One region of the Kitasatospora sp. NPDC028055 genome, then DNA from elsewhere that is predicted to be linked to it. Evidence: riboswitches for the same ligand, from Rfam matches in the RefSeq annotation. Region 1 holds a riboswitch; each other region holds the start of a gene.
What was found. Region 1 has a riboswitch for cobalamin ahead of AB0F71_RS14335 (CoA-acylating methylmalonate-semialdehyde dehydrogenase). Riboswitches for the same ligand answer to the same signal wherever they lie in the genome.
Positions count from the first base shown of each region.

Region 1 (9,864 bases):
GCAGGTGGGCGAGCGCGGCGTTGCGGTGTCCGTGCTGGCTCTCGCTCCAGGCGACCTGGGCGTCGAAGTCGATGCGGGGGTTGCCGCTCTCGGTGCGGAGGAACTCGCGCAGGGTGCCCCGGGAGTCGCCGGTGAGGGTGAGCAGCCGGTCGGTGGTCACCAGCGCGCCGGCGTTGACGAACGGGTTGCGCGGGATCGCGTTCTCCCGCTCCAGCTGGGCAAGGGAGTTGAAGGGTGACCCGGAGGGTTCCTTCCCCACCCGGGTCCACAGCGAGTCGCCGTCGCTGGCCAGGACCAGGGCGAGGGTGAACACCTTGGAGATGGACTGGACGGAGAACGGGACCTGCCAGTCCCCGGTGCCGCGCGGCGGTTTGCGGGTGTGGGTGTCCGCGATCGCGAGGCCGAACCGGTGGGGGTCGACGGCAGCGAGGGCCGGGATGTACTGGGCGACGGTTCCCTCGGCCAGGACGGGGCGAACCGCTTCGTTGATGCGTGCGAACAGGTCCTCGTAGTCCATGCCGCCCCCCTCCGCGGGCGGGACGCCGTTGTCCGGCCCGGCATCAGCATGCGCCGGGGCGTTCGCGGGGGGAAGGGCGCCCGGAGCGGCGCGGAGGGGTTCCGACCCGCGAACCGGAATCCCGGCGCCTTCTTGCGTCGAGCCGGATGCGCTGTCAGAGCTCCCCGCGCAGACTGATGTGCGTGTTCGCCGTCGGGGGCAGCCTGCCAGGGTGAATCGGAAGCGGAGCTCCGAACAGGACGGTGCGCCGGACGCCTGTCACGGGGAGCTCGGAAGTCGGCAAAGGCTGGAGATGCCCGATTCGTTGGGGGGCGGTCGCATGGACGGCGCTGGACCTGTCCCGGACAAGGCCGGACTACCGGGCGGAGTGCTGATACCGCATCCGCGGGAGCCTGCTGCGCCGCCGCCTGCGGAGTCGGGCGTCGACTTCTGCGGCGACGCCCTGCTCCTGCTGACCGGGCCCTTCTTCCCCGGGCCGGTCTCGCTCGCGGACTCTCCGGGCTTCGCCGTTCCGGCGGACGGCCGACTCGATCCGCAGGGGCGCCTCACGCTGGTGCACCGGTCCCTGGACCAGTTCCTGCGCGGCTCGCTCACCTTCGGCAATCCGCCGGTCGACCTGCTCACCCACTTCGCCGGGTCGGAGGAGTTCGACGCGCGGCTGACGGCGATCGTGCGGGAGACGACGGCGCTACCGGTGGAGCTGCACGTCACCGGCATCCTGTTCCCGGACGGCTACGGGTCGGTGGCCGTGCACATGAGCGTCGTCGAGGGGTGGACCGGGAGGCAGCGGGAGCAGCTCATCGACGGCTTCGGGCCGAAGGGCCGCGACGACCTGACCACGCGCATCAGGGACGAGCTGCTGCCGGCCCTCACCGCGATGTCCGACCGGTGCCGACAGGGGCCGCCGTGTCCCACGGTCCTGCCGTACTTCAACCTCACCTACGCGGGCTGGACCACCCACCCGGCACCCGGCCGAGCGACCCTCTCCGATGCGCTGCGGCACCTGATCTACCCCCGCTCCGCCGCACCGATCCCCTCCGAGTCGACGTGGCCGCAGGAGTTCTTCTACCCCGGATACGCCTTCTTCCTGCTGGCCTCCCGGGACGGCCCCGGCGAGACGCTCGACCAACTCGAGCACCTTCTCGGTCAGTTGAACGTGCACTACGCCCGGCTCGAACGCTCCGCCAGTGCCGCGGAACGGATCGTCCGCGAAATGGCACTGAACGAGGACCCCGAACTGCTCATCTCGCTGGAACGACGGCTGCGCGCCGACTACCAGGCGCTGGTGCGGCCCACGTTCAGCTACGACTTCCACGTGCTCAAGCTGCGCGACAGTGTCCTGGAGGCGTGGGAGACCGAAAAGGTGCGCGAGCGCACCGACACCCTGCTCGAGATGGCGCGGCGCGCGGTGGAACGCAAACTGGAGCACGACCAGCTGCGCCGGGTGACGAAGGTCAACCTCGCAGTGACGATCGTGGCTATCCTGAGCTTCGTCCAGTGCGTCGACTCGGCCCTCAACCTGTGGTCGAGGTTCTTCGAGTAAGAGGGGTGGCGATCGTGCCGGTGGACGTGCAGATCTGCGTCGCGGACGGGCTGATCTACGACGGTCTCGACTACGCCGACCGGATCGAGCAGCGGCTCACCCGAGCCGGCCTGAGCTGCGGCCGCCTGGACCTGGTGACCGAGGCGGCCGAGCTGACCGCGCGACGGCAACAGCCGGCCTTGGCGTACGTGTTCACCGGAGGCCAGACCTCGGTGCACTCCGACGCCGCGTGGATGCGCGCGACCATCAAGCTGATGGGGGAACTCGTCGCCGACGCGAACGGGCCTGACGGCGACACCGGCCCCGCGGTGCTCGGCGTGTGCCTGGGCTCGCAGCTGATCGCCGAGGCGTTGCGTCCGGGCTCGATCATCGACACCTCGGGCATCGAGGTCGGCCTGACCGAGGTGAACCGGGTCGGCGACCGCCGGGGCGTCGGCGTCGTGCCGTCGTTCCACTACCAGGCGATCAGTCCGCAGATCGAGGAAGTGGACGGCGTGCGGATCGAGTACCGCAACGAGCACACCTCCGTCCAGGCGCTGAGCTACGGCGAGCGGGTCTTCGGATGCCAGTTCCACCCCGAGCTGACCCCGGACGACGTGCGCCGGCTGATCGACTTCAACGAGGACGTCATCAGCCGCTGGCACGGCGACCCGGCCGCGGCGCATCGCTCGGTCGAGCAGTACCAGGACGAACTGCCCGAGGACCTCTTCGAGCGCCTGGTGATCGACCGCATCACGCGCTGACGCCGTCGGGGTCCGCTGCACCGCGATCCCGATGCGCGGCGATCCCGGAGGCATTCGGATGAATGTCCGCAGGGGGCCGGTGCGGTGCCGCAGGCAGAAGCCTGGAACGACCTATCCAGGGGCGTATGCCTATCCGAACGGGCCGATCTGCCCTGCTGCGCACCGTGACGACCATCGCTGCCTGCCTGGCAGCCTCCCTGCCCGCGATCGCCGCGCCCGCGGCGGCCGTACCGGTCCCCAGGGAACCGGCCGCCGCGTCGCAGTCCTGGGAAGCGACCGCGGCGAAGCTGGACCGGGTGATCCGGCAGACGGCCGCCGACGCCGGTGTCCCCGGCGTGATCGTGGGCGTCTGGAAGCCCGGACAGCCGCGCTACGTACGGGCTTTCGGCGTCGCGGACACGAGCGACTGCGCCCCGATGCGAACCGACCTGAACATGCGGATCGGCAGCGAGACCAAGACCTTCACCGTCACCGCGCTGCTCCAGCTCGTCGACCGCGGCGAGGTCGGCCTGGACGACCCGATCTCCGGGTACGTCGACGGGGTGCCCGACGGAGAGCACATCACGCTGCGTCAGCTCGCGGACATGCGCAGCGGCCTGTTCGCCTACAGCAAGGACCCGGGCTTCCAGCACCTGCTGACGACCGAGCCGCACCGCCAGTGGTCGCCGAACGAGCTGCTCGACATCGCTTTCGAGCATCCCAACCAGTTCCCGCCCGGCACGCAGTTCGACTACTCCAACACCAACACCGTGCTGCTCGGCCTGGTTGTCGAGAAGGTCACCCACCGCCCCTTGCGGGACGTGATCCGGGACCTGATCACGCGGCCGAGCGGCCTGGACCGCACCTTCCTGCCGGTGGCGGCGGAGTTCCCGCCGCCGCACGCCCACGGCTACACCGACATGACGCCGGACGCCACGGTGGCGGATGCCACGGACTTCAACCCGAGCTGGGGCTGGGCAGCCGGCGCGATGATCTCGGACCTCGACGACATGCGCTCCTGGGCGGAGAACGTCGCGACCGGCGGCCTGCTGTCCCCGAAGACCCAGGCGGAGCGCCTCGACGCGCACCCCACCGGCGCGCCGGGCGACGCCTACGGGCTGGGCATCGACATCAACCACGGGTGGATCGGCCACGCGGGATCCCTGCCCGGCTACCAGAGTCTGACGGTCTATCTGCCCGCCCAGAAGGCGACGATGGTGATCCTGCTCAACACGGACATCCCCTCGAACGGCGAGAACCCCAGCACCCTGCTCGGCCGGGCCATCACCCGGGTGGTCAGCCCCGACAACGTCTACGGTGACGCCTCCGACCAGGCCTGACGCGCGACCCGGGGGACGGGGGGGGAGGTCACGACAGCAGGGCGCGCCGCGGGCCTCGGGCCTCGGGGCCTCTGGACTTACTAGGACGTCCGACTATATGGTCGATGCCAGGTCCGCGGTGTCAGGGAAGCCGGTGTGAGTCCGGCACGGTCCCGCCACTGTGACCGGGGAGTTCGTCCTCGTGGATGACGGCCACTGGCAGCCAGCCGGGAAGGCCTGGGGGCGGGCGTGGATCCGGGAGTCAGGATACCGGCCGCGGGTGGTCCGTGTTTTCCACGAGGATGGAGACGACACGCATGACTCCGGGCTGCCCTTCCCGTTCCGCTGCCCCGTGCCCTGCCGTGCTGACCGTCGGGGCACACCTGCTCCCCCGACGCTGACGTCAACCGCCGGACCGCCGTAGGCGCGCACGACCGTGCGCCCGGACGGTGGCGGTGGTCTCTCCATTCCTCCTCTCCCCATCCACGATGAGAGAAGGAACCGATGGTCCGTGAACTGACCCATTTCGTCGGCGGCAAGCGCGTCGCCGGGACGTCCGGCCGGTTCGGCGACGTGTACGACCCCAACACCGGCCGGGTGCAGGCCCGGGTGCCGCTGGCCGACCGGGCCGAGGTCGAGGCGGTGATCGCCGACGCCGCGCAGGCCCAGCCCGAGTGGGCCGCCTGGAACCCGCAGCGGCGGGCGCGGGTGCTGCTGCGCTTCCTGCAACTGGTCGAGCAGGAGAAGGAGGACCTGGCCCGGCTGCTCTCCGCCGAGCACGGCAAGACCGTGGCCGACGCCCACGGCGACATCCAGCGCGGCCTGGAGGTGGTGGAGTTCGCCGCCGGGATCCCGCACCTGTTGAAGGGCGAGTTCAGCGACAACGCCGGCACCGGCATCGACGTCTACTCGATGCGCCAGCCACTCGGCGTGGTCGCGGGCATCACGCCGTTCAACTTCCCGGCGATGATCCCGCTCTGGAAGGCCGCGCCCGCGCTGGCCTGCGGCAACGCCTTCGTCCTCAAGCCCTCCGAGCGCGACCCTTCGGTGCCGCTGCGCCTGGCCGAGCTCTTCCTCGAAGCGGGGCTTCCCCCGGGCGTGCTCAACGTCGTCAACGGCGACAAGGAGGCCGTGGACACGCTGCTGGAGGACCCCCGGGTCGAGGCGCTCGGCTTCGTCGGTTCGACCCCGATCGCCCAGTACGTCTACGCGACCGCGGCAGCGCACGGCAAGCGCGCACAGTGCTTCGGCGGCGCGAAGAACCACATGATCGTGATGCCGGATGCCGATCTCGACCAGGCCGCCGACGCCCTCGTCGGCGCCGGCTACGGCTCGGCCGGCGAACGCTGCATGGCGATCTCGGTCGCCGTCCCGGTCGGGGAGGAGACCGCGGACGCGCTGGTGGCGAAGCTGGTCGAGCGGATCGCCGCCTTGAAGGTCGGCCGCTCGGACGACCCGGCGGCCGACTTCGGTCCGCTGGTCGGCCGCGACGCCCTGGAGCGGGTCCGCGGCTACCTGGACCTCGGGGTCCGGGAGGGAGCCGAACTCGTCGTGGACGGACGGGACTTCCGCCTTCCCGGCCACGAGGACGGCTACTTCCTCGGCGCCTCGCTGTTCGACCGGGTCACCCCGGGCATGCGGATCTACCGGGAGGAGATCTTCGGCCCGGTCCTGACCGTGGTCCGCGCCGCTGACTACGAGGAGGCGCTGCGGCTGCCGAGCGAGCACGAGTTCGGCAACGGCGTGGCCATCTACACCCGGGACGGCGACACCGCCCGGGACTTCGCCCGCCGGGTGAACACCGGCATGGTCGGGGTCAACGTGCCGATCCCGGTGCCGATCGCCTACCACACCTTCGGCGGCTGGAAGCGCTCCGGCTTCGGCGACCTCAACCAGCACGGCCCGGACTCGATCCGCTTCTACACCCGTACCCGCACCGTCACCTCGCGCTGGCCCTCCGGGGTCAAGGAGGGCGCGAGCTTCACCATGCCGACGATGGGATGAGCACGGTGCACGCAAGTGACCTGACGGACGACCAGCGCGCCGTCGCGGAGGCGACCCGGGCCTTCGCCGACGAGCACCTCGCCCCGCACGCGGTGGCATGGGACCGGGACGAGCACTTCCCGGTCGACGTGCTGCGCAAGGCGGCGGACGTGGGCCTGGCCGGTGTGTACGTGCGCGAGGACGTCGGCGGCTCGGAACTCTCCCGACTGGACGGGGTGGTCGCCTTCGAGGCGCTCGCGACCGGCTGCCCGTCGATCGCCGCCTACCTGTCCATCCACAACATGGTCGGCTGGATGGTGGACCGCTACGGGACCGGGGCGCAGCGTGCCCGCTGGCTGCCGGCGCTCTGCACGGCCGAGCAGTTGGGCAGTTACTGCCTCACCGAGCCCGGCGCCGGCTCCGACGCCGCCGCGCTCACCACCCGGGCCGTGCGCGACGGCGACCAGTGGGTACTGGACGGCGTCAAGCAGTTCATCTCCGGGGCAGGCACGTCCCAGGTGTACGTGGTGATGGCGCGCACCGGCGGCCCGGGGCCGGGCGGCGTCTCCGCGTTCCTCGTGGACCGGGACGACCGGGGGCTGTCCTTCGGTCCGAACGAGCACAAGATGGGCTGGAACGCCCAGCCGACCCGGCAGGTGCTGCTGGACGGCGTCCGGCTGCCCGCCGACCGCCTGCTCGGGGCGGAGGGCGAGGGTTTCCGCATCGCCATGGCCGGCCTCAACGGCGGCCGGCTGGGCATCGCGGCCTGCTCGCTGGGCGGCGCCCAGAGTGCGTTGGAACGTGCGGTGACCTACCTCGCCGACCGTGAGGCGTTCGGGGCCCGACTGCTGCACGCCCAGGCGCTGCAGTTCCGACTCGCCGACATGGCGACGGAGTTGGAGGCGGCGAGGGCGCTCGTGTGGCGCGCGGCGACCGCCCTGGACCGGGGCGACCGGCGGGCACCGCAGCTGTGCGCGATGGCCAAGCGGCACGCCACCGACACCGGCTTCGAGGTCGCCAACCAGGCGCTCCAACTGCACGGTGGCTACGGCTACCTCGCCGAGTACGGCATCGAGAAGATCGTCCGCGACCTGCGGGTGCACCAGATCCTGGAAGGGACCAACGAGATCATGCGCGTCATCGTCGCCCGCGGCCTGACCGGGGCCGCCTGATGACCGGGAACGACACCGAGGAGGTCCTCGTCCAGCGGGAGGGCCGGGCCGGGCTGATCGTCCTCAACCGGCCCGCCGCCCTGAACGCCCTCACCCACGGCATGGTGCGGACGGTCTCGGCGGCCCTGGACGCGTGGGAGCAGGACGAGCGGGTCGACACCGTCGTCGTCACCGGCGCCGGCGACCGGGCCTTCTGCGCCGGCGGCGACATCGTCGCCATCCACCGCGCCGCCACCGGCGGCGACCAAGGCGCCGTCGAGGAGTTCTGGCGCGACGAGTACCGCCTCAACGCCCGGATCGCCCGGTACTCCAAGCCCTACGTCGCCGTCATGAGCGGCATCGTGATGGGCGGCGGGGTCGGGGTCTCCGCCCACGGCAGCGTCCGGATCGTCACCGAGACCACCCGGGTGGCCATGCCGGAGACGGGGATAGGCTTCGTGCCCGACGTGGGCGGCACCTACCTGCTCGCCCTCGCCCCGGGCGAGCTGGGTACCCACCTCGCCCTGACCGCGGGTTCGGTCGGCGCCGCGGACGCGCTGCTCTGCGGGCTCGCCGACCACTTCGTGCCGGCCGAGCGCCTCCCGGCCCTGCTCGACGACCTGGCCGAGCTGCCCGTGCACGACGCCCTCGAACGGCACGTCGAGCCCGCCCCGCCCGGCCGGCTGGACGGGCAGCGCGGATGGATCGACAGCTGCTACGCGGCCGGCACGGTCGAGGAGATCCTCGACCGGCTGCGGGACAGCGGTGAACCCGAGGCGAAGAAGGCCGTGGACCGGATCACCGCCAACTCGCCCACCGCCGTGAAGGCGACGCTGGCGGCGCTGCGCCGGGCCCGGGCGCTGGGCCCCCTGGAGGCCGTGCTCGACCAGGAGTACCGCACCTCCTGCGCGGCGCTCGCCACCCGGGACCTCGCGGAGGGCATCCGGGCCCAGGTGATCGACAAGGACCGTTCGCCACGGTGGAGCCCGGACACCCTGAGCGCCGTCGAACCCGCCGCCGTGGCCCGCTACTTCGCCCCGCTCGGCGAGCGCGAACTCGGCCTCGCCGCCACCACACCGCTGGAGCGCTGGTGACCCACGACATCGGATTCATCGGACTGGGCAACATGGGCGGCCCGATGGCCGCCAACCTGGTCAGGGCCGGGCACCGGGTGACCGGCTACGACCTGGTGCCGGAGGCATTGCGGCAGGCGGAGGAGGTGGGCGTCCGCCCGGCGCGGTCCGCGGCCGAGGCCGTCCGCGGGGCCGACGTCGTCATCAGCATGCTGCCGGCCGGCCGCCACGTCCTGGCCGCCTACGCGGAGCTGCTGCCCGCCGCCGGCCCGGGAACGCTCTTCGTCGACTGCTCCACGATCGACGTCGCGGATGCCAGGGCGGCGCACGAGCTCGCGGTGACCGCCGGGCACCGCGCGGTGGACGCACCGGTCTCCGGCGGAGTGGTCGGTGCGACGGCCGCGAGCCTCACCTTCATGGTCGGCGCGGAGAAGGAGCACTTCGAGAGCGCCCGCCCGGTGCTGGAGGAGATGGGCCGCAAGGTGGTGCACTGCGGCGCGCCCGGTGCGGGGCAGGCGGCGAAGATCTGCAACAACATGATCCTCGGCATCTCGATGATCGCGGTCAGCGAGGCGTTCGTGCTCGGGGAGAGCCTGGGGCTCAGCCACCAGGCGCTGTTCGACGTCGCCTCGACGGCCTCCGGCCAGTGCTGGGCACTCACCAGCAACTGTCCGGTCCCCGGGCCGGTGCCGGCCAGTCCGGCGAACCGCGGGTACCCGGCCGGGTTCGCCGCCGCGCTGATGGCCAAGGACCTCGGACTGGCCGCCGGGGCCGCCGAGGCAGCGGGCCTGCCGACCGAACTCGGACGCAGGGCGGCGCAGCTGTACGCGGACTTCGCGGCGGCCGAGGGTGCGGGCCTGGACTTCTCGGCGATCATCACCACGTTGCGGGAGGGCGGCAAATGACCGAGACCTACGAGACGATCCTGGTCGAGCGCAGGGGACGGGTGGGGCTGATCACGCTCGACCGGCCGAAGGCGCTCAACGCGCTCAACACGCTCCTGATGAACGAAGTCGTCGCGGCCGCAACGGACTTCGACCGGGACCCGGACATCGGCTGCCTGCTGGTCACCGGCTCGGAGAAGGCCTTCGCGGCCGGCGCCGACATCAAGGAGATGCAGCCCCTCGAGTTCGTCGACGCCTACCTCGGCGACTGGTTCGCCGCCTGGGACCGCTTCGCCGCCCTGCGCAAGCCGGTGGTGGCCGCCGTCGCCGGCTACGCGCTGGGCGGGGGCTGCGAGTTGGCGATGATGTGCGACATCCTGCTGGCGGCGGACACCGCGAAGTTCGGGCAGCCGGAGATCAAGCTCGGCGTCATCCCGGGCATCGGCGGCTCGCAGCGGCTCACCCGTGCGATCGGCAAGGCGAAGGCCATGGAGCTGTGTCTGACCGGCCGGACGATGGGCGCCGAGGAGGCCGAGCGGGCCGGACTGGTCTCCCGCATCGTCCCCGCCGACCGACTGCCGGCCGAGGCCCTGGCCACCGCCGAGACCGTCGCGGCGATGTCCACTCCGGCGGCGATCATGCTCAAGGAGGCCGTCAACCGGTCGTACGAGA
Region 1 is NZ_JBEZXE010000010.1:131,399-141,262, forward strand. Features, by position in the region: gene AB0F71_RS14315 (glutaminase) at 1-517, opposite strand, end outside; gene AB0F71_RS14320 (hypothetical protein) at 885-2,060, shown strand; gene AB0F71_RS14325 (hypothetical protein) at 2,066-2,803, shown strand; gene AB0F71_RS14330 (serine hydrolase domain-containing protein) at 2,929-4,122, shown strand; cobalamin riboswitch at 4,215-4,395, shown strand; gene AB0F71_RS14335 (CoA-acylating methylmalonate-semialdehyde dehydrogenase) at 4,606-6,105, shown strand; gene AB0F71_RS14340 (acyl-CoA dehydrogenase family protein) at 6,102-7,256, shown strand; gene AB0F71_RS14345 (enoyl-CoA hydratase/isomerase family protein) at 7,256-8,329, shown strand; gene mmsB (3-hydroxyisobutyrate dehydrogenase) at 8,326-9,213, shown strand; gene AB0F71_RS14355 (enoyl-CoA hydratase) at 9,210-9,864, shown strand, end outside.

Region 2 (9,864 bases), on a different contig from region 1:
CACCACGGCCAGTCGCGGGACCTTCTCGCCCGGGCCGTGCGCCAGCAGCCCGTTCACCACCTCGTTGACGGTGCCGTCCCCGCCCAGCGCCACCACCAGGTCGACGGTGCCGTCCTGGGCGGCGTCCCGGGCCAGGTCGTGCGCGTGCCCCCGGTACTGGGTCTCGGCGACGTCCAGCTTGAGGTCGCTGCGCAGCGCGTGGATCAGTACGTCCCTGGTCCGGCCACTGGTGGTGGTGGCCTTGTGGTTCACGACCAGGAGAGCGCGCATGGGGAAAGCCTACGGGGCGGTACGGACCGACCGGCGGCTACCCTGCTGGAGTGACCGCAGAATCCTCCGCACCCGCACCCGCCCGTCCGGTCCCGCTCACTCTGGGCGCCGCCATCACCGCCCTGGAGGGCGCGGCGCTCGCCGTCGTCGGCGTCTCGGACATGGTCTCCGCGCTGTCCGGCCAGGCCAAGCAGCTGGCCCTGAACGAGTTCGGCGGCCTGGTCATCGTGCTGCTCGGGGTGCTGCCGATACTGGCCGCCCGGGCGCTGCTCAAGGAGCGCCGCTGGGGCCGCAGCCCCGCCGTGCTGACCAACTCGATCTGCCTGCCGGTCGCTTACTACATGATCCAGAGCGGCGGCGCGATGATCGCGGTCGGTGTGCTGGTCGGGCTGCTCGGCCTGGTGGGCATCGGCGCGCTGCTGAACCCGCGGTCGACGGCGGCCCTGTACGCGCAGCAGCAGGAGGGCTGAGCGCCCGCACCGCCCCGCACCCGCACCGCCCCGCACCCGCGCCGCAGTGCCCCGCACCGCAGTGCCCCGAACGCGAACGGACGGCCGCCGCAGCACCCGCTGCGGCGGCCGTCCGTTCGTCCTGCGCCTGCTACTCCTCCACGAGGAGCTTCTCCCGCAGCTGGGCCAAGGTCCGGGCCAGCAGTCGGGACACGTGCATCTGGGAGATCCCCACCTCGGCGGCGATCTGCGACTGGGTCATGTTCCGGAAGAACCGCAGCACCAGGATCTTCTGTTCCCGGGGCGGCAGTTGGGCCAGCAGCGGCTTGAGCGACTCGCGGTACTCGACCCCCTCCAGCGCCTCGTCGGTGGCGCCCAGGGTGTCCGCCACGGCCGGCGACTCGTCGTCGCTGTCCGGGACGTCCAGGGACAGCGTGGAGTACGCGTTGGCGGATTCCAAGCCCTCCAGCACGTCCTCCTCGGAGATGCCCAGGTGCTCGGCCAGTTCGTGCACCGTGGGGGAGCGGCCGTGCCGCTGGGAGAGCTCGCTGGTCGCCGTGGTGAGCGACAGCCGCAGCTCCTGGAGGCGGCGCGGGACGCGCACCGCCCACCCCTTGTCGCGGAAGTGCCGCTTGATCTCGCCGACGATGGTCGGCGTCGCGTAGGTGGAGAACTCGACCCCGCGCTCGTGGTCGAAGCGGTCCACCGACTTGATCAGTCCGATGGTGGCGACCTGGGTCAGGTCGTCCAGCGGCTCACCCCGGTTGCGGAACCGCCGGGCCAGGTGCTCGACCAGCGGGATGTGCATCCGGACCAGCTGGTTGCGCAGCTCCACGCGCTCCGGGGAGCCCTCGGGCAGCGCGGCCAGCCGGACGAACAGCGCGCGGGCGGCCTCCCGGTCCGGCGCGCCGGTGCGGTGCGAGCCCTGGGCGGGCACGGCGCCGTGCAGGTCCGCGCCCTCCTCCGCCGGTTCCGCCGGGGGAGGGGAGGCAGGCGTCGGCTCAGACGTCGGCTCGGTCGGGTGGCTCATCCGGTGGGCGTCCTTCGGGTGCGCTTCGTCGTTGGCGGCGAGGCCGGAAACGCTCGCCTGGGTCGGTACGGCAGGTCCCGCCGTCGCGAGGCCGGTACGGTCCAGATCACTCACGGCCATTCCCCCGTTCCGTTCCGGGAGCACCGGGGCCGTCGGCCCCGGCATCGTCTCGTTGGTCGTACCGCCGGTGGGGCGGTACCGGGAGCCGCCCGCCGGCCCCGGGCGGGGTGCGGCGGACGGCCCTTGCAGGGTGCTGCTCGGTGCCCGGTCAGTGGGCGGCGGACCCGCCGCGCTTCTTGTGCAGGCTGATCGTCACGGTGTTGTCCTCGGCGACCGAGGAGTCCACCTCGCCGGCCAGCGCGGAGAGCACCGTCCACGCGAAGGTGTCGCGCTCGGGCGCCTTGCCGTCCGTGGTGGGAGCGGAGACGGTCACCTTGAGCGAGTCGCCGACCAGCCGGAACTCGCAGGACAGGACGGAGCCGGGCACCGCCTGCTGGAGCAGGATGGCGCAGGCCTCGTCCACCGCGATCCGCAGGTCCTCGATCTCGTCGAGGGTGAAGTCCAGCCGGGCGGCAAGCCCGGCCGTCGCTGTTCGCAGCACGGAGAGGTAGGCCCCCGCCGCGGGCAGCCGGACCTCCACGAAGTCCTGAACTCCGAGATCGCTGTCGATCTGGGACACCCTTGCCTCCTGGGTGACGCGCTGTGCTTGCTTGGTCCCCCGAGGGGGCGTCCTCCGCACCCGGTGCGGGAGTTACTCATGGTAAGGCATTGCGACGCAGGGTGGCAGGGGCTTTGCCCGTACTCCGTGCGTGGGTTCAACGCTTCCCGGCGGCCGTGAGTGCCTCGTCGGTGAGCCGGTAGACCGTCCACCCGTCCATCGGCACCGCGCCGAGCGAGCGGTAGAAGTCGATCGAGGGCTGGTTCCAGTCGAGCACCGACCACTCGACCCGGGCGTAGCCGCGCTCGACGGCGATCCGCGCCAGCTCCAGCAGGAGCGCCTTGCCGTGGCCGCCGCCGCGGGCCTCCGGGCGGACGTAGAGGTCCTCCAGGTAGATCCCGTGGGTGCCGCGCCAGGTCGAGAAGTTGAGGAACCAGAGCGCGAAGCCGACCGGCTCGCCGGTGGCCGGGTCCTCCGCGATCAGGCCGAACAGCGCCGGGGCGGCGCCGAACAGGGCCTCGCGCAGCTGCTCCTCCGTGGCCACCGCCTCCTGGGGGGCCTTCTCGTACTCCGCGAGTTCGCGGATCATGGCCAGGATGACGGGGACGTCGGTGACTACGGCGGTGCGGATCATGCCGCGAGCCTACTGCGCGGGCCCCGCCCGGGCCCAGGGCCGACCGGTCGGTGGACGGTTCAGCGGGCCGGGACGGTCCGCAGGAACTCGGCCAGGGTGCTGATCGCGGCCGGGTTGCGCGGGCTCTCGACCAGGTCGGCGTAGTCCATGACGAAGATCCGGTCGTTCCTGATCGCGGCGACGTTCGCCAGCGGCGGGAAGGACTTGAGGAACTGCCGCTTCTCCTCGGCGCCCGGGGTCCCGTAGTCGTTGATCACGATCACCTCGGGGTCGCGCTGCACCACGCTCTCCCAGCCGGCGGTGACCCAGGTGTCCGCGAGGTCGCCCATGATGTTGGTCCCGCCGGCCTTCGCGATGATCTCGTCCGCGGCGGCGAACTTCCCGGCGGTGTACGGCTTGTCCTGCCCGCTGTCGTACAGGAAGACGGACGGGCGGCGCTCCGGCTGCGGCACGGCGGCGATGGTGGCCCTGGACTCGGCGATCAGCCGGTCGGCGCGGTCCTTGACGTCGAAGATCGCGCCCAGGTTGGCCAGGTCGGTGTAGAGCGCCTCCAGCGGGTCCATCACCCCGCGCTCGGAGCCCTTGCCGCTGCGGCAGGACTCGCTGAGCACGTAGGAGTCCACGCCGAGCGCCTTGAACGCCTGCGGGGTGACCCCGCTGCCCTCGTCGAAGCCGTAGTGCCAGCCGGCGAACACCAGGTCGGCCTTGGCGTCCAGGGCGATCTCCTTGGTGAGCACCTTCTTGGAGAGCCAGGCGGTCTGCTGGTAGCCGTCCTTCCAGGCCACCTTGTCGACCTTCCCCTTGTCGTCGGGCATCACGTAGCCGGCCATCCGGTCGGCGAGGCCGAGGGAGAGCATCAGTTCGGTGATGTTGACGTCGTTGGTCACCACCCGGGCGGGCTTCTGCGCGAAGGTGAGCCGCTCGCCGCAGTTCGTCACGGTCACCGGGTAGTGGGCGGAGGCGGTGGTGGCGCCCGGGCCGGGGGCGATCTCGGCGCCGCAGGCGGTCAGCCCGAGGGTGAGCAGGGCGGTGGCGGCAACGGCCTTGGTGCGCATACGAGTTCCTCGGGGATTCACGGATCGGCTCGGGGATTCACGGGTCGGTCAGACGAGACGGTCGAACAGCAGCTGGAGGGCGCCGGTCGCGGGGTGGCGGACGGGGGTGGCCCGGACGCCGAACACCTCGGCCAGCAGCTCGGGGCGGAGCACCTCGTGGGGCTCCCCGGCGGCGACGATCCGGCCGGCTTCCAGCACGTACAGCCGGTCGCAGTGGGCCGCCGCCAGGTTGAGGTCGTGCAGGGCGGTGAGCACCGTCGGCCCGGCCTCGCGGGCGAGCGCCAGCACCTCCAACTGGTGTGCGATGTCGAGGTGGTTGGTGGGCTCGTCCAGCACCAGCAGGCGCGGTTCCTGGACGAGGGCGCGGGCGATCAGCACCCGCTGCTTCTCGCCGCCGGACAGGCTCGGGAAGGCGCGTTCGGCGAGGTGGTCGGCCCGGACCCGGCGCAGCGCGGCGGCGCAGCGTTCCCGGTCCCCGGCGGTCGGGCCGGCGGCGAGTCCGCGCCGGTGCGGCAGCCGGCCCATGGCGACCACCTCGGCCACCGTGAACTCGAACTCGGCGGGGTGCTCCTGGGTCAGCGCGGCCACCCGGCGGGCGGTGTCGCGGGCGGTGAGCGCGTGCAGGTCGTCGCCGGCCAGCCGGACGGTCCCGCCGGCCGGGCGCAGCACCCGGTAGACGCAGCGCAGCAGGGTCGACTTGCCGCTGCCGTTCGGGCCGATCAGCCCGACCACCTGCCCGGCGGCGGCCGCCAGGCTCACCTCGTGGACCAGCCGGGCGCCGGCCAGTTCCACCGAGACGCCGTCGACGCGCAGTTCCTCGGCGCCGGTCGAAGGGGTCGGGGCCGTCATCGCCGTCATCGCCGGCCTCCGAAGGCCTGGCCGCGGCGGCGCATCATCAGCAGGAAGGCGGGCACCCCGAGCACCGCGGTGAACACCCCGACGGGCAGTTCGGCGGGCGCCAGCAGGGTGCGGGAGGCGATGTCCACCCAGACCAGCAGCAGCGCGCCGGCGAGCGGCGCGATCACCAGCACCCGGCGGTGCCCGGCGCCGACCAGCATCCGGGCCAGGTGCGGCATCAGCAGGCCGACGAAGCCGATCGCCCCGCTGACGGCGACCACGGTGCCGGTGACGGCGGCGGTGACCACGAACAGTTCCCGGCGCAGCCGGTCCGGGTCGACCCCGAGCGAGGCGGAGGTCTCGTCGCCCATCGCGAGCGCGTCCAACCGCCCGGCGGCGCAGGCCAGGTAGGCCAGTCCGGCCAGTACGGTGCCGGCCGCGATCGGCACCGAGCCCCAGGTGGCGCCGCCGAGGCTGCCGAGCAGCCACATCATGGCGTCCCGGGCGGCCTCGGCGTGGTCGGCGGAGAAGACCATCAGGGTGGTCACGGCGGAGAAGCCGTAGGAGAGCGCGGTGCCGGTGAGCACCAGCCGCAGCGGGGTGAGCCCGTACGCGGTGCGGGCGGCGAGGTAGACCAGCACCATGGCGAGCAGCGCGGAGCCGAACGCGGAGACCGAGATCGCCCACACCCCGAGCGAGGCGAAGGCGCCGAGCAGCAGGACGGCGTTGGCGCCGACGGCGGCGCCGGAGGAGATGCCGAGCACGAAGGGGTCGGCGAGGGCGTTGCGCACCAGGGCCTGGACGGCGACCCCGGTGGCGGCCAGCCCGCCGCCGACCACGGCGGCCAGCAGGGTGCGGGGCAGCCGGAGCTCCCAGACGATCGCGTACGCCGCCGCGTCGCCCGCGTCCAGCCGTCCGCCGGTCAGCCCGGCGCCCAACAGCCGCAGGACGTCCGGGAGTTCGATCCCGGAGGCGCCGAGCGCGACTCCGCAGACCAGGGAGAGCAGCAGGGCGGCGGCGAGGCCGAGGGCGAGCGGGAGGGTCGGTATTCGGCGAACGGGGTCACTCACGTGCGGGCGCGCCTTGCCTCGGGCCGCGGGTGTGCCGGGGCGGGCGCCGGTCGGGGGCGGGCCCGGGCGCCTTCCCCTCGCAGTCCACGGCGAGTTGTCGGGAGTTCAGCGGCCGGGGGCGATCGGGCTGGCCCGGCCCCGGAACCGCGGGCCGTGCTCACCGTTGCGGGTCAGCGCCGGATTCTCACCGGACTTCCCCCTCGGACGCCCTGGCAGCATAACAGCCACTCAGGGCAGGCAACCCTTACCGGGATCCGTTCCCGGGGTGGCAGGCCTGGGAGACCCGGACCGGCCCGGGAAACGCACGACCGCCCCCGTCCGACGGTGCGGACGGGGGCGGCCGGGTGGCGACGCGTCAGGCTCAGGCCTGCTTGGTCTCCCAGAAGATCTTGTCGACCTCGGCGATCAGGTCCAGCAGGGCCTGGCCGGTGGCCGGGTCGGTGGACGCCTTGGCGGCCGAGGCGGCCTTCAGGGTGTCGTTGATCAGCTGGTGCAGCTGCGGGTACTTCTCGAAGTGCGGGGCCTTGAAGTAGTCGCTCCACAGCACCGAGATGTGGTGCTTGACGGCCTCGGCGCGCTGCTCCTTGATGATGATGGCGCGGGCGCGGAAGTGCGGGTCCTCGTTGGCCTGGTACTTCTCCTGGGTGGCCTTGACCGACTCGGCCTCCAGCTTGGCCTGGGCCGGGTCGTAGACACCGCACGGCAGGTCGCAGTGGGCGTGAGCAGTGGCACGCGGTGCAAACAGACGAGAGAACATGGGAGTCCTTCCTTAGATCGTCTTCCCGCGCCCGAGATTACCCTTCCGGCCTCCGGGTTTCGCGGCCGGGCGGTGGGCCTAGGGCAAAAGACGGACCCGGAACCGGGGTAATCCGGACATCGAACGGACCTGTGACCGGGGTCGTCCGGACATCGAACGGATGACGGTCCGTACGGCAGACTGGGGGCGGTCGGTCCCCGGGAGGAGGAGCCATGGCGCGGAGCACGGAGCCGCAGGGCGGCGGGCCGGGCGGCGCGGTGCCGTTCGGGCTGGTGGACGTCTCGGGCCCGTCGATGGTCCCGACCCTGCGCGAGGGCGACCAGCTGCTGGTCCGCTACGGCGCGCCGATCAGGCCCGGTGCGGTGGTGCTGTTCCGGCACCCGTTCCAGCAGGACCTGCTGGTGGTGAAGCGGGCCGCCGAGCGCCGTCCGAAGGGCTGGTGGCTGCTGTCCGACAACCGTCCGGTGGACAGCGACAGCCGCAGCTACGGCCCGGTCCCGGACGAGCTGGTGCTCGGCCGGGTGCTGCTGCGGCTGCGGCCGAGCCCCGCCTGGCTGGCGCCGGGCCGGGGGCTGGAGCGGCTGCTGCTCGGCCCCCGGCTGGCCCGGGTGCCGGGCCTGGCCCGCCGGTTCGGGGTCTTCGTCGACGAGCCCTGAGGCCGCCGCTACTTCCCGGCGGTGTGCGCCGCCTCGGCCTCCTGGCGCTTGCGGGCCCGGTACGCGGCGACGTTGGCGCGGGTCGCGCAGCGGTCGGAGCAGTAGCGGCGGGAGCGGTTGGTCGAGGTGTCCAGGTAGGCGTTGCGGCACGGCGCGGCCTGGCAGATGCCGAGCCGGTCGGCGCCCAGCTCGGTGAGGTGCACGGCCAGGCCCATGCAGGCGACGGCGCTGAAGTGCGCGGTGGCGGTGGGCGAGTTGTCGGCCAGGTGCAGGTGCCAGCGCGGCCGGCCGGCGTCGTCCAGGTAGTCGTGCCCGGAGACCAGCGGGCTGACGGGGTACTCCATCAGCAGGCTGTTCAGCAGGTCGACGGACCGGATCTCGTCCCCCTCGGCGGCGGCCTCGAACACTCCGCGCAGCCTGGTCCGCACCGCCCGCAGCCGGGGCACGTCGGACTCGTCGGCCAGCGCGGCGGCGCGGGAGGAGTCGGAGAACAGGGCGCGTACGGCGTCCACCGAGGTCAGCGTGTCGGTGCCGCGCTCGGGTTCCTCGGTGTTCACCAGCCGAACGGCGAGATCGGCGTACGAGGCGAGCTCCACGGCGGTCCTTCCAGTGGTTGCGGTAACGGGCCCGGACCGTTGCGGTAACGGGCTGGGCGCTTCCAGCCTATTACCCGGCCGGGGAAAACGTCGGCGCCCGGCAGGAAGTCGTCTGCCGGGCGCCGGGCGTACGGGCTCAGAGCACCTTGGAGAGGAAGGCCCTGGTGCGCTCGTGCTGGGGGTTGGTGAGCACCTCGCGGGGGTTGCCGGACTCGACCACCACACCGCCGTCCATGAACACCAGTGCGTCGCCGACCTCACGGGCGAAGCCCATCTCGTGGGTCACGACCACCATCGTCATGCCCTCCTCGGCCAGGCCGCGCATGACGTCCAGGACGTCTCCGACCAGCTCCGGGTCGAGCGCCGAGGTGGGCTCGTCGAAGAGCATCAGCTTGGGCTTCATGGCCAGCGCGCGGGCGATCGCCACGCGCTGCTGCTGGCCGCCGGACAGCTGCGAGGGGTAGTTCTTCGCCTTGTCGGCCAGGCCGACCCGCTCCAGCAGGGCCATCGCGCGCTCCCGGGCCTCGGCCCGGCTCTCGCCCTTGACCTGGACCGGCGCCTCGATGACGTTCTCCATGGCGGTCATGTGCGGGAACAGGTTGAAGCGCTGGAAGACCATGCCGATGTCGCGCCGCTTGAGGGCGACCTCGCGGTCCTTGAGCTCGTGGAGCTTGTCGCCCTTCTGCCGGTAGCCGACCAGTTCGCCGTCCACCCAGAGGCGGCCGCCGTTGATCTTCTCCAGGTGGTTGATGCACCGCAGGAAGGTCGACTTGCCGGAGCCGGACGGGCCGATCAGGCAGAACACCTCGCCCTGCTTGACCTCCAGGTCGATGCCCTTGAGCACCTCGACCAGGCCGTAGGACTTGTGCACGTTCTCGGCCCGGACCATCGGCTCGCCGGTGGGCGCGGAGTCGGTGGGGGTCTTGCTCAGATCGGTCATACGTGACCACCTCCCTCGAGCCCCGGGACGACGTCGGCGGTGGTCTTCGGGGCGGGCTTCCCGGCGAACAGGCCCCGCAGTCGCTGCAGCGGGGTGGGCGGGAGGGTTCGGTTGGAACCTCGGGCGTAGTGGCGCTCGATGTAGTACTGACCGATGGTCAGCACCGAGGTGAAGAACAGGTACCAGAGGCTGACCACGATCAGCAGCGGGATGTTCTGGTAGTTCCGGGAGTAGATGACCTGGCCGGCCCGGAAGATCTCCTCCAGGGAGATCACGGAGACCAGCGAGGTGGTCTTGAGCATCGAGATGGTCTCGTTGCCGGTCGGCGGGATGATCACCCGCATGGCCTGCGGCAGGACGATCCGCCGCATGGTCTGGAACCGGCTCATCCCGAGCGCGTGGGCGGCCTCGGTCTGGCCCTCGTCGACCGACTGGATGCCGCCGCGGACGATCTCCGCCATGTAGGCGGCCTCGTTGAGGCCGAGGCCCAGCAGCGCGGCGACGAAGGTCGGGATCAGGACGTTGGTCTCGCCGGACCAGAACTCCGGACCCCACGGGACGCCGATCGACAGCTTGGCCCAGATCAGGCCGAGGAAGTTCCAGAACACCAGCTGCACCAGGACCGGGGTGCCGCGGAAGACCCAGATGTAGACCCAGGCGGTGCCGGCCAGCAGCGGGTTCGGGGAGAGCCGCATCACCGCGAGGATGATGCCGCCGACCACACCCATGAGCATGGAGAGGGCGGTCAGCTCCAGCGTCACGAGCAGCCCGTGCATGATGCTGTCGTGGAACAGGTACTGCCCGACGATGTCCCACTTGAAGGCGGGGTTGGTGAGGAGGGCGCTCAGCAGCATCGCCGCGAGCAGGGCGATGACGACGGCGCCCGCCCAGCGTCCGGGGTGGCGGACCGGG
Region 2 is NZ_JBEZXE010000012.1:68,031-77,894, forward strand. Features, by position in the region: gene AB0F71_RS15695 (diacylglycerol kinase family protein) at 1-270, opposite strand, end outside; gene AB0F71_RS15700 (hypothetical protein) at 321-740, shown strand; gene AB0F71_RS15705 (RNA polymerase sigma factor SigF) at 871-1,863, opposite strand; gene AB0F71_RS15710 (anti-sigma regulatory factor) at 2,018-2,428, opposite strand; gene AB0F71_RS15715 (GNAT family N-acetyltransferase) at 2,565-3,041, opposite strand; gene AB0F71_RS15720 (ABC transporter substrate-binding protein) at 3,101-4,096, opposite strand; gene AB0F71_RS15725 (ABC transporter ATP-binding protein) at 4,145-4,954, opposite strand; gene AB0F71_RS15730 (iron ABC transporter permease) at 4,951-6,003, opposite strand; cobalamin riboswitch at 6,099-6,244, opposite strand; gene sodN (superoxide dismutase, Ni) at 6,365-6,760, opposite strand; gene sodX (nickel-type superoxide dismutase maturation protease) at 6,973-7,416, shown strand; gene AB0F71_RS15745 (CGNR zinc finger domain-containing protein) at 7,425-8,012, opposite strand; gene AB0F71_RS15750 (amino acid ABC transporter ATP-binding protein) at 8,149-8,901, opposite strand; gene AB0F71_RS15755 (amino acid ABC transporter permease) at 8,949-9,864, opposite strand, start outside.
Region 2: it holds a riboswitch for cobalamin, as region 1 does, so the genes downstream of both, AB0F71_RS15730 (iron ABC transporter permease) here and AB0F71_RS14335 (CoA-acylating methylmalonate-semialdehyde dehydrogenase) in region 1, are expected to answer to the same signal.

Region 3 (9,864 bases), on a different contig from region 1:
AGTGGCCCGGCGGCGGACTGTGCCCGCCGCCGGGCCGCCGTGTAATGTCCCCGCTGAGAGGTGTCGGGAGGTGCCGTGACGCAGTACGCCGGAGGCGGGGAGGTCCCGCCGCGTCCCGCCGCTCCGCCGGTGCCGCCGGGGAGCGGTGCGGGGGTGTCCACGCCGGGGGCACCGGTGCCACCGCCGCCGGTCGCTCCGGCCCCGGTCGCCGCGCCCGCCACCACGCTTCCCCCGCCGCCCGCCGCTGCACCCGCCGCGGCGCCGGCTCCCGCTCCCGTCGCGCCGCCGCCGGCCGCACCCCGGCCGGCCCCGACCACCCTGGCCGCTCCGGCTCCGGTTCCGGCTCCCGTCGCGGCGCGGGCCCCGGTGCCGAACCCCGTGCCCGCCCCGGCTGCGGCACCGCCGCCCGCGCCCGTCCCGGCCGGCGGCACCGGGCACTTCGTGCTGCCCGCCGGCACGCCCGTCCAGCTCCCCGCCCACCCCTCGCAGCGCCACGCGCCCGCCGGCCCCATCGCCGTCCTGCTGATCGGCCCGGCCGGGGCGGGCAAGACCACCGTCGCCCGGTACTGGGCCGAGCGCCGCGGCACCCCGACCGCGCACATCAGCCTGGACGACGTCCGCGAGTGGGTGCAGTCCGGCTTCGCCAACCCGCAGGCCGGCTGGAACAACGCCTCCGAGGCCCAGTACCGGCTGGCCCGCCGCACCTGCGGCTTCGCCTGCCGCAACTACCTGGCCAACGGCATCTCCTGCATCATCGACGACGCCGTCTTCCCGGACCGCCCGGCGATCGGCCTCGGCGGCTGGAAGCGGCACATCGGCCCGGGCATGATCCCGGTGGTGCTGCTGCCCAGCCTGGACTCGGTGCTGCGCCGCAACGCCCGTCGCGGCGGCACCAGGCGGCTCGGTGACGAGGAGGTCGCGCGCATCCACGGGCGGATGGCCGGCTGGTACAACTCCGGGCTGCCGATCATCGACAACTCGTACCTGGACGTCGCCGGCACGGCCGCCGAGCTGGACCGGGTCATCCTGGCCCGGCTGATGGGCATGCCGGTCCGCTGACCACGGGGTTCGGGCCCGGTCGGGGCGGCTGAGATGATGGACGGGTCCTGCCAGAACCACCCCGGGAGCTGACGCCCGTGCCGGAAGGCCACATCATCCACCGCCTCGCCGGCCAGAACCGCAAGGCCTTCGGCGGCCGCCCGGTGCGGGTCTCCAGCCCGCAGGGCCGCTTCGCCGACGAGGCCAAGGCGCTCGACGGCCAGCTGCTCACCGGCGCGGAGGCCACCGGCAAGCACCTCTTCCTCGGCTTCGAGGAGGGCGGCTGGGTGCACGTCCACCTCGGGCTCTACGGCGGCTTCACCTTCGGCACCGGCCCGGCGCCCGAACCGATCGGGCTGGTGCGGCTGCGGCTGGCCAACGAGGACGGCTACGCCGACCTGCGCGGTCCCAACACCTGCGCGCTGGTCACCGGGGCGGAGAAGGCCGCCGTCGCCGCCCGCCTCGGCCCCGACCCGCTGCGCGCCGACGCCGACCCGGAGGCCGCCTGGCGCCGGATATCGGGCAGCCGCACGACCGTCGCCGCGCTGCTGATGGACCAGAAGGTGCTGGCCGGGGTGGGCAACGTGTACCGCGCCGAGGTGCTGTTCCGCCATCGGATCGCCCCGCACCGGGCCGGTCGCGACCTCACCCGCCGCGAGTGGGACGCGATCTGGGCCGACCTGGTCGCCCTGATGCACCAGGGTGTCGCCGCCGGCCGGATCGACACCGTGCGCCCCGAGCACACCCCCGAGGCGATGGGCCGCCCGCCGCGCGTCGACGACCACGGCGGCGAGGTGTACGTCTACCGCCGCGCCGCGATGCCCTGCCTGGTCTGCGGCACGGAGGTGCGGACGGAGGCGCACGCGGCGCGCAACCTGTTCTGGTGCCCGACCTGCCAGGCGGCCTGAGGAGGATTCAGGCGCCACGGGCCGCCCGACGCCGTAGGCTGGGCCCGGGCTGGTCGGAGGGAGCGGACGGGTGGACGGCTACGAGGTGTCCAACAGCTTGTCGGGCGCGGTGGTGCACGGCAATGTGATCCAGGGCGGGAACGTCACGGTCCAGCTTCGCGACAGCCTCCGGACGCCGCATCAGGTCCGGCCGTCCCGGGACTTCTTCGTCAACCGGGAGCGAGAGCTCGCCACCCTCGTGGCGGCGGTCGGCCGGGTCGAGGAGCGCAGGCCCCGGATCGTGGCGTTCACCGGGCTCGGTGGGGTCGGGAAGACGGAGCTGATCGCCCATTTCGTGTCGCGGCACGGCAGCCTCTTCCCCGGTGGGGACCTCTACGCCGATCTCGCGGCGTACCGCCATCTCGGCGGGGTCGACCTCAGCGAGGTGCTGGCCGGGTTCCTCCGGGAGTTCGGGGTGGCGGACGTCCCCGGCACCCTGCCGGAGCGGGCGGCGCGGTTCCGGACGATCACGGCCGAGCGCCGGGTGCTCGTGTTCCTGGACAACGTCGAGCACGCGGCCGAGGTCAGAGGGCTGCTGCCGGCCGGCGGCCTGGTGGTCGTCGCGGGCCGCCGACGACTGCCGGGGCTGAGACTGGACGGCGCCGAGGTGCTCCAGCTCGATCCGCTCAGTCCGGCGGCCGGTGTGGAACTGGTGCGCTGCTGGCTCGGCCCGGGCCGGGGCACCGACCAGGAGGTCGCCGAGCTGGTCGGATTCTGCGACGGCCTGCCGCTGGCCCTGAACGCGATGGGCTACCAACTGCTGGACGGCGAGCTGGAGATCGATCAGGCCCTGGCCGAACTCTCGGACCCGGCGCACCGGTTGGTGTCGCTGGACAACGAGGAGGGCGGGATCGACAGGATGCTCGACCCGGTTGTCCGGCGGCTGTCCCCGCACGCCAAGGCGCTCTACCACCTGGTGGGCGTCAACCCGGGGCCTTTCGTTTCGGCGGAGTTGGCCGAGGCGGCCGGGATCGACCGGGCGTCGGAAGGCCTGCGTGAGCTGCGTTCCGCGCACCTGCTGGACGATGTCGTCGACGACGGCCCGGGGCGGCGCTTCCGCGCTCACGACCTGGTCCGGCTGCACGCGCGTGGGTGCGCCCGCGAACTGCCCGAGCGCTTCGACCTGCTGGCCCGGACCGTCGGGTACTTCCGTGGCCGGGCCGCCTTGGCGGCCACCCTGGTGCTCGGGGACCGGCTGTGGCTCCAGGAGCGCAGCGGCGAGGGGCTGCCCGGGTTCACCGACAAGAAGAGCGCACTCGGGTGGCTGCGGGCCGAGCGGGCCGATCTGCGGGAGGTCGTTCGGGCGGCGGCGGAGCAGGGTTGGCACGGCGAGGTGTGGCGGCTGTGCGAGTCGCTCTGGGCCCTCTACCACAGCGACAAGAACTACGGGGACTGGATCGAGACCCACCGGCTCGGCGTGGAGTCGGCGCAGTGGGACAACCGCCCGGACGCGGTGATCCGTATGCGCAACCAACTCGCGCGGGCTCATTACGAGTTGAAGGAGTACCCGCTGGCCGTCGAGCAGGTCGCGATGGCGTCGGAGGTCCTGCCGCTCGTCGACGAGCCGCGGCTGAGCGGCGTGTTGTACGAGACCGACGGTCTGCTCTGCCTGGCCGACGGGCGTCCGGAGCGTGCGGTGGAGCGGTTCGTCCTGGCCAGGGAGGCCAACGAGGGCGATCCGCACGGCGAGGTCGTGCAGGACTACAACATCGCCCAGGCCCTGATCGCGGCCGGGCGGGCGGGCGAGGCGATCGGTGTGCTGGACGGGGCGGCGGTGACCGCCGAGCGCACCGAGGACGAGCCGATGCTGATGCGGCTGCCGCTGGTGCGGGCCCGTGCGTACCGCGGCCTGGGGGACCTGGAGGCGGCCGTCCGGTGCGCGGAGGAGTGCGTGCGACGGGCGGCGGAGCTCGGCCAGCTCGCCAAGGAGCGGGAGGCGCACCGACTGCTGCTCTCGCTCGCGGAGGAGCTCGGGGACGCCACGCTCGCGGCGCGCAGCCGGGCTTGGCTGGGAGAGCCGGAGGCGTAGGGCGTGTCTAGGCCGGCCGTGCCGTGAAGGCCACCCGGGTCAGGTGGGTGCCGGTGCGGATGGTGAGGCCGTGGTCGGGCAGCAGGGCCGGCTCGCCGCCGTCGGCGAGCCACAGGACGAGCGCGGAACCCAACAGGAGCGGGTCCAGGAGCGGCTCGGTGATGCCCCAGGCTTCCTCGGCCTGTGCCTCCAGGAGCAGGCCGTCGGGCAGCCGGACCAGATGGCGGGCCTCACCGAGGGCGGCCACCAGCACGGCGGCGCCCGGCCAGTCGGCCGAGGCCTCGGCGAGCCAGTGCTCGGCGGGCCGTTCGGCCCGGATCGTGGTGCGGGCCAGGACCTCCGCCGTGAACTTCAGTTCTCGGACGGGTTCCTCGGTGCTCGCGACGTGGAAGCCACGGGGGCGGTGGCGCTCGGGGACGACGATCGGGAACCGGCGGAGGCTGACCTCGCTGCCCCGGCATTCGCCCTCGACGTCGTAGGCCGTCGGCGACTCGGCGGGTAGCGGGACGGGCGCCGGGTAGGGCGGCAGGTCCGGGGCCTTGGCCGGCCGGTCGACGGCCGGCAGGAAGTCGTGCAGCAGGGTGGCCAGGAGCTCGCCGGAACGACCGCGTCGGCCGAGCGAGCGGTCGGTGATCGACTGCAGTGAGGCCGGATCGTGCTTCGCCATGGCCTGTTCGATCTGGGCCAGCAGGTCGCTGTGCGGATCGAGCGCGGGCGCGGCCTGGCCGAAGGCGTAGGTGGGGGACCGCGGGTCGAGTTCGGCGGCGCCGGTGGTGACGAGCAGGGTCGGGTGCCGCAGGGCCGCACCGTAGAAGGAGACCGAGCCGTGGTCGCCGATCAGGCAGTCGGCGGCGACGACGGTGGCCTGCCAGCCCTGGTGCGGTGGGATGAGCCGCAGGCCGGAGCGGGTGGCGGCGGCGAGGATCGCCTCCGGGTCGTGCTTGGCCCAGATGTTGGGGTGCAGGATCACCGCCACGGTGTACTCGTCGGCCGGGAGCTGGGCGATGAGCGAGGACGGGAGGTCGAGGGCGTGGGCGAATAACGAGTGTTCGCTCCAGGTGGAGTTGACCACGACCAGGCGCCGTCCGTCGACGGCGCCGAGCGCTGCGCGGTAGCGGTCCCGGGAGTCCGCGCTGTGCTGCATCCGGTCGTGGCAGAGGTCGCCGACCTCCCGGGCGCGGGGGAGGGCCTCGGGACACCAGTCCGCCAGCCGGCCGAACTGTTCGGAGTGGGTGAGGCCGACGACGCTGGGGAACACCCGCCGCCGGTAGGTGAGTTCCCGCCGGGACAGGCCGGCGGCGCTGACCGGGTCGCCGGTGGACTCGGTGACCAGCCGGTTGTACCCGGCGCCGTGCGGGAGGACGACGAGCGGCGCGTGCAGCCGGTGCATGGAGGCGTGGACGGCGCAGGCGACGGCAAGGTCGAACTCGTAGCGGACGGCCTCCTCCCAGGGCAGCACGGTGATGTTGCCGGGCAGGGTGCGGAGGTAGTCGTCGAGTCCGGTGGCGAACTCCGAGCCGGGGTTGACGGTGATGTAGAACCTGATGCCGTCCTGACCACGCAGCAGCATGAGCACGTCGAGAACCCGGGTGGCCGAGGTGAGCGTGCGGGCGACGGCGAGGACGCGCGCCGTGACCGGTCGGGAATCCCAGCGCGAGTCGTCGGGCCAAGGCCGAGGCCGGAGGCGAATCAGCACACGAAGATCGTACTCATCCCCCCGCGCCCCCGGCGTGGTTTGCCGAGTGTCGGTCAGCCCGCCGCAGCGGCGGGCTCCTCGTGATCGGCGGCGGCGCATTCGTCGAGCAGGGGGCGCATGGCGTCGTCCACGAGCCGGTAGCGCACCACGCGTCCGTCCTTGTCTCCGGTGACCACTCCCGCCGTGCGGAGCAGCCGCAGGGCCTGGGAGACGGCCGGGTCGCGCATGCCGGTGGCGACCGCCAGGTCGCTGACGGCGAGCGGGCCGGCCCGGTGGAGGGCGAGCAGCAGGGCGAGCCGTCCGGGGTCGGCGAGCAGGGAGAACCGCTCGGCCCAGGACCGGACGTGCTCGGTGTCACCGATGGCGGCGATGGCTTCGCAGACCCGGTGTCCGTCGATGGTGCGGTGGCCCGCGCGGTCGGCCGGTACGAGATGCATGCGGACATTCTGGCAGCTCACGACCTGTGATCCTGGACACCTGCACAGGTGCGCAACCTTGCGAGGGTGCGGTCCTGCCCCTACGGTGTTCCCCGCCGTGGTGCTCGGGAATACCGGTGACGGACCTTCGACAGGTCCTGCTCCGGAGCGGCCCTCGCCACTGTGATCGGGGGAGAGAAGTCCGGACCCACATGCCACTGGGCGCTTCGTGCGCCTGGGAAGGCGGGTCCGGGAGCCCCGTAAGCCAGGAGACCGGCCACGGCATCTCACGAAGTCATTCCACGAGGTGCTGGAGCGTGATCCGAAGATGACCCTGCCCGAAACCGCCGCGCCCGCCGAGGCGGACCCCGCCCCCTCCGTACTGCCCACCTTCCGGTGGAAGCGCGAGGACACCGTCCGTACCGCCGGGCTGATGGGGGTGATCCTGGCCATGCACGTGGTGGCCTTCGGGACCCTCATCTTCCTGGTCGCGCCGCACAACTACGCCGTCGGCACCCAGGTCTTCGGGGTGGGCCTGGGCATCACCGCCTACACCCTCGGCATGCGGCACGCCTTCGACGCCGACCACATCGCGGTGATCGACAACACCACCCGCAAGCTGATGGCGGACGGCAAGCGGCCGGTCTCGGTCGGGTTCTGGTTCGCCCTCGGGCACTCCTCGATGGTGGTCATCATGGCCGCCCTGGTGGCGGGCGGCGCCCAGCTGGCGAACACCCTGATGGACGACGACTCGGCCACCCACAAGTGGCTCGGGGTGGTCGGCACCACGGCCTCCGGTGCCTTCCTCTACCTGATCGGCGCGCTCAACCTGGCGGCGCTGCTCGGCATCCTCAAGGTGTTCCGCTCGATGCGGGCCGGGCAGTTCGACGAGTCGGAGCTGGAGGCGCACCTCGACTCGCGCGGCTTCATGGCCCGGATCCTGAACCGGGCGACCCGCTCGATCACCCGGCCCGGGCAGATGTTCCCGGTCGGCATGGTGCTGGGCCTGGGCTTCGACACCGCGACCGAGGTCACCCTGATGGTGATGGCCGGTTCGGGCGCGGCGGCCGGGCTGCCCTGGTACGCGATCGTCTGCCTGCCGCTGCTGTTCGCGGCCGGGATGAGCCTGTTCGACACCCTGGACGGGACGTTCATGAACTTCGCGTACCAGTGGGCCTTCTCCAACCCGGTGCGCAAGGTGTACTACAACCTGACCATCACCGGGCTGTCGATCGCGGTGGCCTTCATCATCGGCACCATCGAACTGGTCGGCGTGCTGCACGAGAAGCTCGACCTGACCGACCCGGTGACCGGGTTCATCGCGGACATCTCGCTGGACAACGTCGGCTACGCGATCGCCGGGCTGTTCGTGGTGGTGTGGGCGATCGCCATCGGGTACTGGAAGCTGGCGGGCGTCGAGAAGCGCTGGACTCCCGCGCAGCAGCAGCAGTAGCGGTCGGGGTCACGCCGCCGCGAGCAGCAGCGTGCCCGCCACGGCGAGCCCGGCGCCGACCACCTGGACCGGGCGCAGCCGCTCCTTCAACACCCCGCGCGCCAGCAGCGCGGTGACCACCGGGTAGAGCGAGGCCAGCACGGCGGCCACCGCCGCCGAGCCGCCGTGCGAGGCCGACGCGTAGGCGGCGTTGCCGGCCACGTCGAGCAGCCCCACGGCGGTGAGCAGCGGCAGCCGGGCGCGCAGCCCGGGCAGCAGTCCGCCGTCGGCGGCGCCACGCAGCGAGTACACGCCACGCAGCGAGTACAGCAGCGCGGCGCCGCCGACCGCGATGTTGACCAGCCGCTGGACGCACAGCACCAGCAGCAGCCCGCCGCCGGCCGAGGCCTGGGCGAGCAGGGACATGTTGGCGCCGAAGCCGAAGGCGGCGGCCAGGGTGAGCAGCAGGGCGGTACGGGCGGCGGCCGGTCCGCCGCGTTCGGGCCCGCCGGCCAGCACCACGCCGGCCACCGCCACCGCGATCCCGGCCAGCTGTGCCGGGCCGGGCCGCTCGCCGAGCGCGAGCCCGAGGCCGACCGGGACGGCGACGCCCACGGTGGCCAGCGGGGAGACCACGCCCATCGGGCCGAGGGCGAGCGCCCGGTAGAAGGCGAGCATCGCGAACGGGCCGATCACCCCGGCGGCGACGGCGTACCAGAGGGCCGGAGAGGCGTCGGCCCAGCCGCCGGTGGCCAGCACCGCGAGCAGCAGTACGGCGGCGGCCGTGGCCTGGGAGACGACCACGACGGCGAGTGCGGGCAGTCGGCGGGTGAGGATGCCGCCGCCGAAGTCGCCGAGGCCGGTGAGCAGGCTGGCGGCGAGGGCGAGCAGGGCGGTCACCGCAGCGCCCCGGGGCTCACGGCGTGCGGGGTCACGGCGTGCGGGGTCGAGCCCCGGGGGGCCGGGGCGCGGGGGATCGAGGACAGCACAATGCACTCCGAAGTACAGTCGGATGGACTTGTTGCCGGAACGGCAGCGTAGTGCAAAAAACTGAACTCGGCCGAACACTATTCTGTACTTCTCGTACGGTGAGACACCGGAGGACTGCCCGCGTGCCGGACCCCGACCTGGTCTCCAGGGCCCTCGCCCGGAACCTCAAGCGGCTGCGCACCGAGCGCGGCCACACCCTGGACGCCCTCGCCGCCCGGTCCGGGGTGAGCCGGGGCATGATCGTCCAGATCGAGCAGGGCCGCACCAATCCGAGCGTGGCCACCGTGGTCCGGCTCGGCGACGCGCTCGGCGTCTCGATCGCCACCCTGCTCGACTACGAGGAGGGCCCGGACGTCCGTATCGTGCCCGGCGACCAGGCCGTCCCGCTCTGGAACGGGCCGGCCGGCGGGACCGGCACCCTGCTGCACGGGATCGAGGCGCCCGGGCCGCTCGAGCTGTGGGAGTGGCGGATGGCGCCCGGTGAGGAGTACTCCTCCGAGCCGCACCCGGCCGGGACGGTGGAGATCCTCCGGGTCGTCGAGGGCGAGCTGACCCTGGTGCACGGCGAGCGCGAGCACACCGTGCCGGTCGGGAGCACGGTCTCCTTCGACGCCTCCTTCGCGCACGTCTACCGCAACGCGGGGGAGCGGGAGCTGCGGCTGACCATGGTGGTGTCCGTGCCGCCGCCGCGCTGAGTCCGTCCCCGTACGTCGCGCCGTCCCCGTACGTCGCGAACGGCGCCTCCCCGAGCCGGGGGAGGCGCCGTTCGCGTTCCGTCGTCAGTGCCGGTCGCCGTAGCGGCGGCGGAACTGCTCGACCCGGCCGGCGGTGTCGAGCACCCGGGACTGGCCGGTGTAGAAGGGGTGGCTCGCCGAGGAGATCTCGACGTCGATCACCGGGTAGGTCTTGCCGTCCTCCCACTCGACGGTGCGGTCGCTGGTGGCCGTCGAGCGGGTGAGGAAGGCGAGGCCGCCGACCTTGTCGCGGAAGACGACCGGGCGGTAGGCGGGGTGGATTCCGGGCTGCATGGTGGGGCTCCTCCGAGGGGGTTCGTGCGGTCAGCGCTCTTCGCGGAAGTCGACGTGCCGGCCCACGACCGGGTCGTACTTGCGCAGGACCATCCGGTCCGGGTCGTTCCGCCGGTTCTTGCGGGTCACGTAGGTGTAGCCGGTGCCGGCGGTGGAGCGGAGCTTGATCACGGGGCGCAGTTCGTTGCGGGCCATCGGGCGTCCTCCTGGGGTCGCGGGCTCGTGGGCTTCGGGTCCCGGGGTCTCGTGGTGCGGGGTCCGCGGGGCTGGATCGGAACCGTACACCGA
Region 3 is NZ_JBEZXE010000005.1:43,821-53,684, reverse strand. Features, by position in the region: gene AB0F71_RS08805 (AAA family ATPase) at 175-1,059, shown strand; gene AB0F71_RS08800 (DNA-formamidopyrimidine glycosylase family protein) at 1,137-1,946, shown strand; gene AB0F71_RS08795 (tetratricopeptide repeat protein) at 2,017-4,014, shown strand; gene AB0F71_RS08790 (hypothetical protein) at 4,022-5,710, opposite strand; gene AB0F71_RS08785 (metalloregulator ArsR/SmtB family transcription factor) at 5,764-6,147, opposite strand; cobalamin riboswitch at 6,229-6,423, shown strand; gene AB0F71_RS08780 (HoxN/HupN/NixA family nickel/cobalt transporter) at 6,455-7,579, shown strand; gene AB0F71_RS08775 (EamA family transporter) at 7,589-8,458, opposite strand; gene AB0F71_RS08770 (XRE family transcriptional regulator) at 8,671-9,243, shown strand; gene AB0F71_RS08765 (type B 50S ribosomal protein L31) at 9,328-9,576, opposite strand; gene rpmG (50S ribosomal protein L33) at 9,607-9,771, opposite strand.
Region 3: it holds a riboswitch for cobalamin, as region 1 does, so the genes downstream of both, AB0F71_RS08780 (HoxN/HupN/NixA family nickel/cobalt transporter) here and AB0F71_RS14335 (CoA-acylating methylmalonate-semialdehyde dehydrogenase) in region 1, are expected to answer to the same signal.